Regions from separate parts of the Paenarthrobacter sp. TRD_SC_7 genome, predicted to be linked through region 1. Evidence: riboswitches for the same ligand, from Rfam matches in the RefSeq annotation. Region 1 holds a riboswitch; each other region holds the start of a gene.
What was found. Region 1 has a riboswitch for S-adenosylmethionine ahead of AC0J5Z_RS18425 (hypothetical protein). Riboswitches for the same ligand answer to the same signal wherever they lie in the genome.

Region 1 (3,269 bases):
AGTATCGTCGAAAACCCCAACCTCCGTGCATCAGCTCCAAGGACCGTTCATGGAATCTTCGGCTATTAACATCGCAATCGTGGTGGTGTACCTGCTCGCCATGCTGGCATTCGGCTGGTGGGGCAAGTCCCGCACCAAGAACAACAGCGACTTCCTGGTGGCAGGCCGCCGCCTGGGACCCTTCCTTTACACCGGCACAATGGCCGCAGTGGTCCTGGGTGGCGCATCCACCGTGGGCGGCGTCGGCCTCGGCTACAAGTTCGGTATCTCCGGCATGTGGCTGGTTGTTGCCATCGGCTCAGGCGTGCTGCTTCTTAGCCTCCTGTTCGCCGGAACCATCCAGAAGCTCAAGATCTACACCGTTTCCCAGATGCTGACCCTTCGCTATGGCAGCACCGCGACGCAGACCTCGGGCATCGTCATGCTGGCCTACACGTTGATGCTGTGTGCAACGTCCACCGGCGCCTACGCCACCATCTTCGTGGTCCTCTTCGGCTGGGAGCGTTGGCTCGCCATCGCCATCGGCGGCGCTATCGTGCTGGTCTACTCCACCATCGGCGGCATGTGGTCCATCACCTTGGCCGACCAGGTCCAGTTCGTCATCAAGACGGTTGGCATCTTCTTCCTCATGCTCCCCTTCGCCCTGAACGCCGCCGGTGGCCTCGATGGCATCCGCGCCCGCGTCGATGAGAGCTTCTTCGACATCGGCGGCATCGGCCTCCAGACGATCATCACCTACTTCGTCGTTTACACCCTTGGCCTCCTCATCGGCCAGGACATCTGGCAGCGCGTGTTCACGGCCAAGACCCCCACGGTTGCCCGCTGGGGTGGCGCCACCGCCGGCGTTTACTGCATCCTTTACGGCTTGGCCGGCGCACTGATCGGCATGGCTGCCAGTGTTGCCCTGTCCGGTGTGGAGATCGCAGCCAAGGACGACGTCTACGCAGAAGTCGCAACCCGTCTCCTGCCCATCGGTATCGGCGGCCTGGTACTGGCGGCTGCTGTCGCAGCCATGATGTCGACGGCGTCGGGCGCACTGATCGCTGCGGCCACCGTTGCCCGCGCAGACGTCATGCCTTTCGTTGCCAGCTGGTTCGGCAAAAAGGTGGACACCTCCGATTCCGATAACCCGGAGCACGACGTCAAGGCCAACCGTTACTGGGTCCTCGGACTGGGGATCGTGGCGATCATCATCGCCATCTCCACCAAGGACGTGGTGGCCGCACTGACCATCGCCTATGACATCCTGGTAGGCGGCCTGCTGGTAGCCATCATCGGTGGCCTGGTGTGGAAGCGTGGAACGGGCATCGCAGCAGCCTGGTCCATGGCGGCCGGTTCAGTGGTGACCCTCGGCACCATGATCATCCTTGAGATCAATGCAGAGGTCCCTCTCGACGGCATCTACGCCAACGAGCCCATTTACTACGGTTTGATTGCCTCTGCTGTGGTGTACGTTGTGGTCTCGTTTGCCAGCAAGCCCACCGATCCGGCAGTCATGAAGGCTTGGACCGACCGTGTTGCCGGCACCCGTGTGGCTGAGGAAGAGCTCAGCACGCCCGCGTCCTAGGCAGGCACAAAGAAACAAGCAATAGTCGACGGCGGCGCCTCCCCATTTCGGGGCGGCGCCGCCTTTGCGTTATGTCCCCCTCCGTTGGAAGGCCCGCTCTGCGCACCAAAACCACCCCAAAGCGCGCAAACCAGGCCCCACAACACACACCCCCTCCGTTGGAAGGCCCGCTCTGCGCGCCAAAACCACCCCAAAGCGCGCAAACCAGGCCTCACAACGGAAGGGCGTGCGGTAGGGTGGTCCAAGCTTCAAGAGATGTGGCGCCAAGCTCCGACTGGCCACACACCAACCCCATGTTCACGGGTGGTTCGGATGAGGAAGCGGCCCGTCCCGGACCAGAGACAACCGAGCGGGCAAGAGCACTCCCCAAGGAGCAGTCCCTTGCCGTACCAAGGCGCCACCCCGGTAAACACAACAGCAGCCAGCACCCCCGCCAATACGGCTGCCCCCACAGTGGCGGTGATCCCCGCCGTCGACCTCTTCCTGGGCACGGTAACCATCACTGCCAGCTCCGGAACCGAGCAGTTCGGACATCCCGAACCGGGGCTGATCGCGCAGGCTCTGGTCCAAGCCGTCCGACCCACGCGCTGGTGTGAGGCGTCGAGAAAGCTGACGGTGACAGTTGCCGCGGTCGGGAAGCGCGAGGGCCTGGAGCGGCACTTTACTCTCAGTCGCGAGGACTAGATTTCCTCGTCCTCCTCGCGGAATTCTTCGGTTTCGTCGATGGGGACCACGCGTTCGTCGTCCTCAGGGGCGTCCACTTCCTCTACCCAGGCCTCGTCCACTTCCTGGTCTTCGGCGTAGTCGTAGGCCGGGTCAGACTCGATGGTTGCCCGTTCCGGGTGGTTGGCGTGTGATTCGGTGGTGTTCATAGTGCAACCTCCGTCTCCGTGGGCCGCGGACAGCCCGTTGAACCGAATGCAGGAATCTAATGCGGGGAGGGTCCCGCCCCTGTTCTTCCATCTGAGCACCGGCTCACGCGAGGGTCAAGGAACGCCCGAAATTACGGTGCGCCGAACATTCCGGCTAAGGAATACCAGCCAAAAATCTGCGCCAATAAGCGGTACAGTGGGCGTGCAATGGGGCCGCAACTACCCCACCCAGCACAGGAGAGAAAGTGCAACAGCACCAGGAATCCCACGGTTCGTCGAGCCCCGCTCCGGACCCCGCCCCTGAACAGGCCGCCCCCGAAAACGCTTCAAAGCAGCCATCGCACGCGGACATCCGCCGGTGGCGCCAGTACTTGGCCGATGAGCGGGCCGAGGCCGCCGTCTACCGCGAACTTGCCCAGCGGCGGGACGGCGAGGAACGCCAAATCCTGCTCGCCTTGGCCGAAGCCGAAGGCAGGCACGAGGCCCATTGGCTTAAGCTCCTTGGTGAGCACGCCGGAATGCCCAAGGCAGCATCCACCCGCAGCCAGTTCCTGGGCTTCCTGGCCCGTAACTTCGGCTCCGTCTTTGTGCTCGCCCTTGCGCAGCGCGCGGAAGGCCGCTCCCCGTACGGTACGGAACCTGCAGCGACCCCGGCGATGGTGGCGGATGAACAAATCCACGAAGAAGTAGTCCGGGGCTTGGCCACGCGCGGGCGCAACAGGCTTTCCGGAACCTTCCGCGCCGCCGTTTTTGGCGCCAACGACGGCCTGGTCAGCAACCTTTCACTGGTCATGGGCATGGCCGCAACAGGCGTGCCCAGCCCGGTAGTG
Region 2 (3,269 bases), 1.7 Mb from region 1:
GCTGGCGCGCAAGGACCCTGAGGGGAGTCCGAGGCGCTTGAGGAGCGGGTGGGCGCAGAAGCGGCCGTCACGCAGGCCCACACCGTGTTCCGCCGCCAGGTAAGCGGCCACCAATCCGGCGTCGAATCCTTCCACGGAGAAATTGACCACACCGATGGTGTCTACGGAGTCAGTGAAGATCTTGTGGACTGTCACGCCGTCGATGGCTTCGAGGCCTTCCACGAGATAAGAGCGGATAGCGGCCTCGTGGGCGTGCCAGGCTTCCTGGTCCAGTCCCGCGAGGACCTGCGTGGCGCGCGCCAGGGTCGCCGCTCCCAGGACGTTGGGGGAGCCGCCCTCGTGCCGTGCCGGGCCAGTGGCCCAGCTGACCGAATCCAGGCGGGCTTCACGAACAGCGCCGCCGCCTGCCAGATGGGGAATGCCGGCGTCGAGCCAATCCGGGCGACCCACCACGACGCCGGCGCCGAACGGGGCGTACAGCTTGTGTCCGGAGAACACAATGTAGTCGACGTCTGCCTCCGCGATGTTGATCCGTCTGTGCGGAGCCAACTGGGCCGCATCCACCACGATCCGTGCACCGTATTCGTGGGCAAGGGAAGCGAGCTGGGCGATGGGAAGGATCTCGCCAGTCACGTTCGAGGCGCCGGTGACTGCGAGCAGGCTCACTCCACCCTGGGAGAGTTCCACGCGGAGCTTGTCCAGCGTCTCGGCCAAGGTTGTGGCGGCGATGACGCTGCGGTGGGGGACTCCCTGCCACGGAAGCAAGTTGGCGTGGTGCTCGATGTCCAAGTACAAGACCTCACCGGCAACATCGCCATCCACGTGCGGGAGGCATCCGGCCAAAAGGTTCAAGGAGTCTGTGGTGTTCCGGGTGAAGATCACGGAGTCATCAGCCCGCCCGCCGACGAATTCACGGACGATGTTCCGTGAGTTTTCGTACACCGACGTGCTGATTTGGGAGGCGTACCCGGCGCCTCGGTGAACGCTGGCGTAGTAGGGCAGGACCTCGTTGAGGTAGGCCGAAACGATGGTCAATGCGGGAGCCGATGCGCCGTAGTCCAAGTTGGCGTAGCGGACGTGGCCACCTTGGATCAGCGGAGCCTGCAGCTCAGCGCCAGTGACCGCCGCAAGCGGACGCGTAGCGGCGGCTGTTTCTGCTGTGGAATCTTCAACATAGGACGGAATGATGTTGGAGTTGAACGTGATAGTGCTCATGGGACCTCACTCAAGAGGGACCCCCAAAGGGGGATCCGCGCTTGCCGTATCCGTTCCGGACCGGCCGGGTCGTCACCCGGGGCACCCCGCCGCGAATGGAGGGTTGCCGGCCAGCTAACCGGGGTTTAGCACTGGCACTCGTGACCTATAAAAAAGGCTAAGGCACGTCCGGGGGTCCGTCCAAAGCCGTCGCCTTTTGTTAAGTCCTTTGTTACGTCGACTGCGAAACGCCCGCTATGTCGAATAAAAAACGGCGGAGACCCCCCTAACGGGGGCCTCCGCCGTCGAAAATTCCGCCCTCCGCTTGGTGCGCAAGGCGAGGGAACAAGCTTAGAGCAGGTCGTCCAATCCGGGGTTGAGACGCTTCAGGACCTCGGAGTGCAGGATCGAGTTGGTAGCCAGCGCGTTGCCGCCAAACGGGCCGTCTTCGCCCTCCAACGACGTGAAGCGTCCGCCGGCTTCGGTAACGATGGGAACGAGTGCTGCCATGTCGTAGAGGTTCAGCTCGGGCTCGCACGCGATATCCACCGCGCCCTCGGCCACGAGGCAATACGACCAGAAGTCACCGTATGCCCGTGTACGCCAGATGTCTTCCGAGAGCCCCATGAATTCATCCAGGTTGCCGCGCTCCTTCCAGCCCGTGAGGCTGGAATACGACATGGAGGCGTCGGCCAAGCGGGAAACATTGGATACCTTGAGCCGCGTTGCCGAAGCGAGGGAACGGCCCATGTAAGCGCCCATGTCCTTGGCGGCCCACCAGCGTTTGCCCAAGGCCGGAGCGCTCACAACGCCCACCACAGGTTCGCCTTCATCAACGAGGGCGATCAGCGTTGCCCACACCGGGACGCCGCGGACGAAGTTCTTGGTGCCGTCAATGGGATCGATGATCCAACGACGTGAACCGTGACCGCTGCTCCCGAACTCCTCGCCGAGGACGGCGTCCCGCGGACGTGAGCGGGACAACTGACCGCGGATTGCTTCCTCAGCGGCTTTGTCAGCGTCAGTGACAGGCGTGAGGTCGGGCTTGGTTTCGATCTGCAGGTCCAGCGCCTTGAAGCGATCCATGGTCTGGGCGTCGACTGAATCAGCGAGGACGTGGGCAAGGCGCAGGTCATCGTTGTAGGTGGAAACGGGATGGGTCATGCCACCAAACTATCCTGAATCAATCCCTGCAGTGGGGACGTGAAGCCGGCAACGATCAGTTGACGGTGCCCAATTCCTTGGTCTCTTTCGCTTCGAGCCTTGGGTCTGCACCCAGCAAGCGGCGCAAGGAGGCCAGTCGCGCCACTCCTGACGAACCTGCATGGCCATCGTTCACCCATGCATCCAGGCCGCAATTCGTGGCGGTGGCACCATGCTTGCAGCCGCGGTCGCAGGTCTCCGTGCCGGGCTCAAGGTCCGGGAATGAATGCAGAATCCGGTCCGGGTCCACGTGCGCCAAGCCAAAGGACCGGATGCCGGGAGTATCGATGATCCAGCTGCCGGACGGAGCGTCATCCAGCTTCAGCGCCAAAGCCGAGGATGACGTGTGCCTGCCGCGGCCCGTTACGGCGTTGACGCCACCAGTGGCGCGCTCCGCCCCTGTCAGGGCGTTGACCATGGTGGATTTACCTACACCGGAGTGGCCGAGCATGACGGTGACTTTGCCACCCAAGTGTGAGCGGAGCTGGGATACGGCGTCCTTGTCCAGGCGGGCGGAGAGTCCGTCATCGGAGCGGGCATCGATGCCGCCGGCCTCGGAGTCAGCCGTGCGGCTGATGATCACGGGGAAATCCAAACTCAGGTAATTGGCCAGCAGTTCCGCCGGGTCCTTCACATCCGCCTTGGTGATGAGCAGCAACGGCTCGATGCCGGCGTCATACGCTGCAACCAAGGCGCGATCAATGAATCCGGTGCGTGGCTCCGGGTTGGCCGCCGCAACGACCACCACGAGCTGATCGGCGTTGGCCACGACCACCCGTTCGATGGGGTCCGTGTCGTCGGCACTCCGGCGAAGGAGGGTCTTCCGCTCTTCCACCCGGACCAGGCGCGCCAAGGTATCGGGAGACCCGGAG
Region 3 (3,269 bases), 470 kb from region 1:
GTCCGGGTTGACCATGAAGGACGTAAAGAGGGGAATCGAGGTGGCGGGTGACATGTCGCCCGGGATCTTGGGCATTGTCCATTTTGATGATCTCGAGTTTCACCTGGCCTCGGAGGAAGTGGAGACTTTGACCACCGTAGACGACCCTCCGCAGGCTGATGACTCCGGGCTCCCCCGCATTGACCTCATCCAGTGCTACGACGAATATGTGATGGGCTACTCACAGTCCCGGCACTTCCTTGGCGGAACGGCGCCGTACTTCCCCGAGGACAACGGCCCCATGCATGTGGTCCTGCTGGACGGCAGGTTGGCCGGATGGTGGCGCCACGGATTCTCCGGGGGAACCTGCGAACTGGACGTCCGGATGAACAGGCCGGCAACTGCGGAGGAGCAGGCGGCTTTGCAGTCCGAGGTGGACCGCTACGGCCGGTTCCTCGGCATGGAGACCAAGCTGGTCTGAGGTAGCCGTATTGGTTTCGCTGGGCAGGACTAAGCTGGGATGAGACCTAGGAGGCCTGCACTGTGAACAATCTGATCTTCTGGATCATCGTCTGCTCGTGGCTGATTCCGCTCGGGATCCGCATGTATAACCGCTCCCGGGCGCGTCGGATCCAGAATGACAACTTCCGCGGCCCCGGCTACCCGCAGCAGAATCTGCCCGGCCCAGGGTATCCGCCGCACAATTACCCGCAGCAGAATTATCCAGGTCAGGGATACCCAACGCAGAATTACCCCGGGTCCCCGTCCGAGCCGACCGTCATCCGACCCGCGGATGAAACGCCGCAGGCCGGGCCGCCGTCGAACCCCTCATCCCCTGCACCGTTCCCCTCAGCGGGCGCTTCGGAGCCGCAAGGTTACCGCGCGCGGAAGCTGGCCGAGCTGGACGCGAAATTCAGCAACGGCGAGATCGCCATGGAGGATTACATGAAGCAGCGCGGCGAAATCATGAACGGCTAAGCTGCCCTGGATTGAGCAGCATCGATCAGCCTTGAGGCTTAGGCGAAGAACGCTTCGCGGAGCTGCGCTGACAGCTGGCCGATTTCGGTGAGGAAGCCATCGTGTCCAATCGGCGCCTCAATGAGGTGGACCGGCACATCGCCAGGGAGCGCCGCGGCAAGTTCCCGCGACTGTGCCGGGAAGTAGAGCCTGTCGCTGTCCACCGCCGCCACGAAGAACTCAGCCGTAGTTCGCGACAACGCCTGCTCCAGCGGGCCGCGGCCACGCGTGACGTCATGGGACATCAGGGCTTCGGTGATGGCGATGTAGCTGTTGGCATCGAAACGGCGGACCAGCTTTGTTCCTTGGTGGTCCAAGTAGCTTTCCACCTGGTAGCGGCCACGCTCCCCCAACACTGCGGCGGCGAGCGGCGTCTCTTGGTGTTGGGCTTCCCTGCCAAAGCGGAAGTCCAGTTCCAAGGCTGAGCGGTAGGTGATGTGGGCGATGCGCCGGGCCAGTGCCAATCCATGTTCAGGGGCAGTTCCGCCGTAATAGTCGCCATTATTGAAGTTCGGGTCCTGCCTGATGGCCAAGGTTTGGGCCTGCGCGAAGGCAATCTGCTCGGCCGTGCTGTAGGCGCCCACCGAGATGACGGCGCACCGTTTCACCCTCCCAGGGAACGTCACAGCCCATTCAAGGGCCCTGGCGCCGCCCATTGAACCGCCCAACACGGCGTGCCAGGCATCGATTCCCAGGGCATCGGCGAGGCGCGCCTCAGCCTCCGTGCTGTCGCGCAGCGTGACCAACGGGAAACGTGAGCCCCAAGGACGTCCGTCCGGCGCTCCCGATGATGGGCCGGTGCTGCCATAACAGCCGCCCACGATGTTGATGGAGATGACAAAAAACTTGTTGGTGTCGATGGTGGCACCCGGTCCAACGAGTTGCTCCCACCAACCTTCCTCGTCGGTGGCTCCACGGGCTACGTGTGTACTGCCCGTCAGCGCGTGCTGGATGAGCACGGCATTGGAGGCATCGGCGTTCAGCTGCCCCCAGGTCTCATAAGCGAGGACAACGTCGGGGAGGAATCCGCCGGCTTCAAGTTCCAGCGGACCGATGCCGGCGTACTTGACGGTTCCGTCTTCTTCTCCGGATTTTGGGAGGGCTGTAGCAGTAATGGTCATTCCTTTGACACCTTAACCTCGCGCTTGCCCGTCGCCTTGCGTGCGAACAGGCCAGGTCTTCACCCGGGGCACCCCGCCGCGGAGGAGGGTTGCCGGCCAGCAAGCCGGGGCTGTGTGCTGGCACTCATGACCTAATACGAAGAGTCTAGGAAATGGAGGGCGGTTCTGGCGAAGAATGTGACAACAGTGTGACGGTTTGGGGTGTCTTCGTTCACGAACGGGCACCAGGAACTGCCGCCCGGCGAATAATCGTCGACGCGGGCGGCAGCCGGGCTGAGACTTTGAGCCGCGGCGTTAGGCGCCCTTGGCGGCCCGGAAGCCGGCTTCGAGGTCGGCGATGATGTCATCCACGTGCTCGATGCCCACGGACAACCGCACCAGGCCGGGGCTGACGCCGGCTGCGAGCTGCTGTTCCACCGTCAATTGGCTGTGCGTAGTCGACGCCGGGTGGATGACCAGGGAGCGGACGTCGCCGATGTTGGCGACGTGCGAGTGCAACTCCAGTCCGTCCACGAAACGCTTGCCGGCTTCGACGCCGCCCTTGATGTTGAAGGCAACGATGGCGCCTGTGCCCTTGGGGCCGTACTTCCGGCCACGGTCATACCACGGGCTGGACGGCAGGCCCGCATAGGCGACCGATTCGACGTCGTCGTGGTTTTCAAGCCATTCGGCCACCTTGGTGGCGTTGGCAACATGGCGTTCCACGCGCAGGCTCAAGGTCTCCAGGCCCTGGGCAATGAGGAAGGCGTTGAATGGGGACACGGCAGAGCCGAGATCGCGAAGCAACTGGACGCGGGCCTTGAGAATGTAGGAGAGGTTGGCGCCCAACGCACCGTCCTTGCCGAGGTCCCGGGCGTAGACCAGACCGTTGTAGCCGGGGTCCGGGGTATTGAATCCAGGGAAGCGCTCGGGGTCCTTGCCGAAGTCGAAGTTGCCGGAGTCCACAATCACACCGGCGATTGCGGAACCGTGACCGCCCAGGTATTTGGTCGCGGAGTGGACAACGATGTCCGCTCCCCATTCGATGGGACGGATCAGGTAGGGCGTGGACAGGGTGTTATCGACGATGAGGGGCACGCCGGCTTCGTGTGCGGTCCGGGCGATGCCCTCGATGTCCAGCACGTCCTGGCGGGGGTTGGACACGACCTCACC

Region 2: linked by a shared signal. The riboswitch ahead of AC0J5Z_RS10730 (aminotransferase class V-fold PLP-dependent enzyme) and the one ahead of AC0J5Z_RS18425 (hypothetical protein) in region 1 are both predicted to bind S-adenosylmethionine.
Region 3: linked by a shared signal. The riboswitch ahead of metX (homoserine O-acetyltransferase MetX) and the one ahead of AC0J5Z_RS18425 (hypothetical protein) in region 1 are both predicted to bind S-adenosylmethionine.

Annotation. Positions count from the first base shown of each region.
Region 1 is NZ_CM149587.1:3,869,757-3,873,025, forward strand. It holds gene AC0J5Z_RS18420 (sodium:solute symporter family protein) at 50-1,567, shown strand; SAM riboswitch class IV at 1,814-1,933, shown strand; gene AC0J5Z_RS18425 (hypothetical protein) at 1,949-2,251, shown strand; gene AC0J5Z_RS18430 (hypothetical protein) at 2,248-2,439, opposite strand; gene AC0J5Z_RS18435 (VIT1/CCC1 transporter family protein) at 2,685-3,269, shown strand, end outside.
Region 2 is NZ_CM149587.1:2,195,267-2,198,535, forward strand. It holds gene AC0J5Z_RS10730 (aminotransferase class V-fold PLP-dependent enzyme) at 1-1,215, opposite strand, end outside; SAM riboswitch class IV at 1,248-1,361, opposite strand; gene hisN (histidinol-phosphatase) at 1,546-2,358, opposite strand; gene rsgA (ribosome small subunit-dependent GTPase A) at 2,414-3,269, opposite strand, start outside.
Region 3 is NZ_CM149587.1:3,395,985-3,399,253, forward strand. It holds gene AC0J5Z_RS16385 (winged helix DNA-binding domain-containing protein) at 1-460, shown strand, start outside; gene AC0J5Z_RS16390 (hypothetical protein) at 523-957, shown strand; gene metX (homoserine O-acetyltransferase MetX) at 996-2,117, opposite strand; SAM riboswitch class IV at 2,133-2,249, opposite strand; gene AC0J5Z_RS16400 (bifunctional o-acetylhomoserine/o-acetylserine sulfhydrylase) at 2,412-3,269, opposite strand, start outside.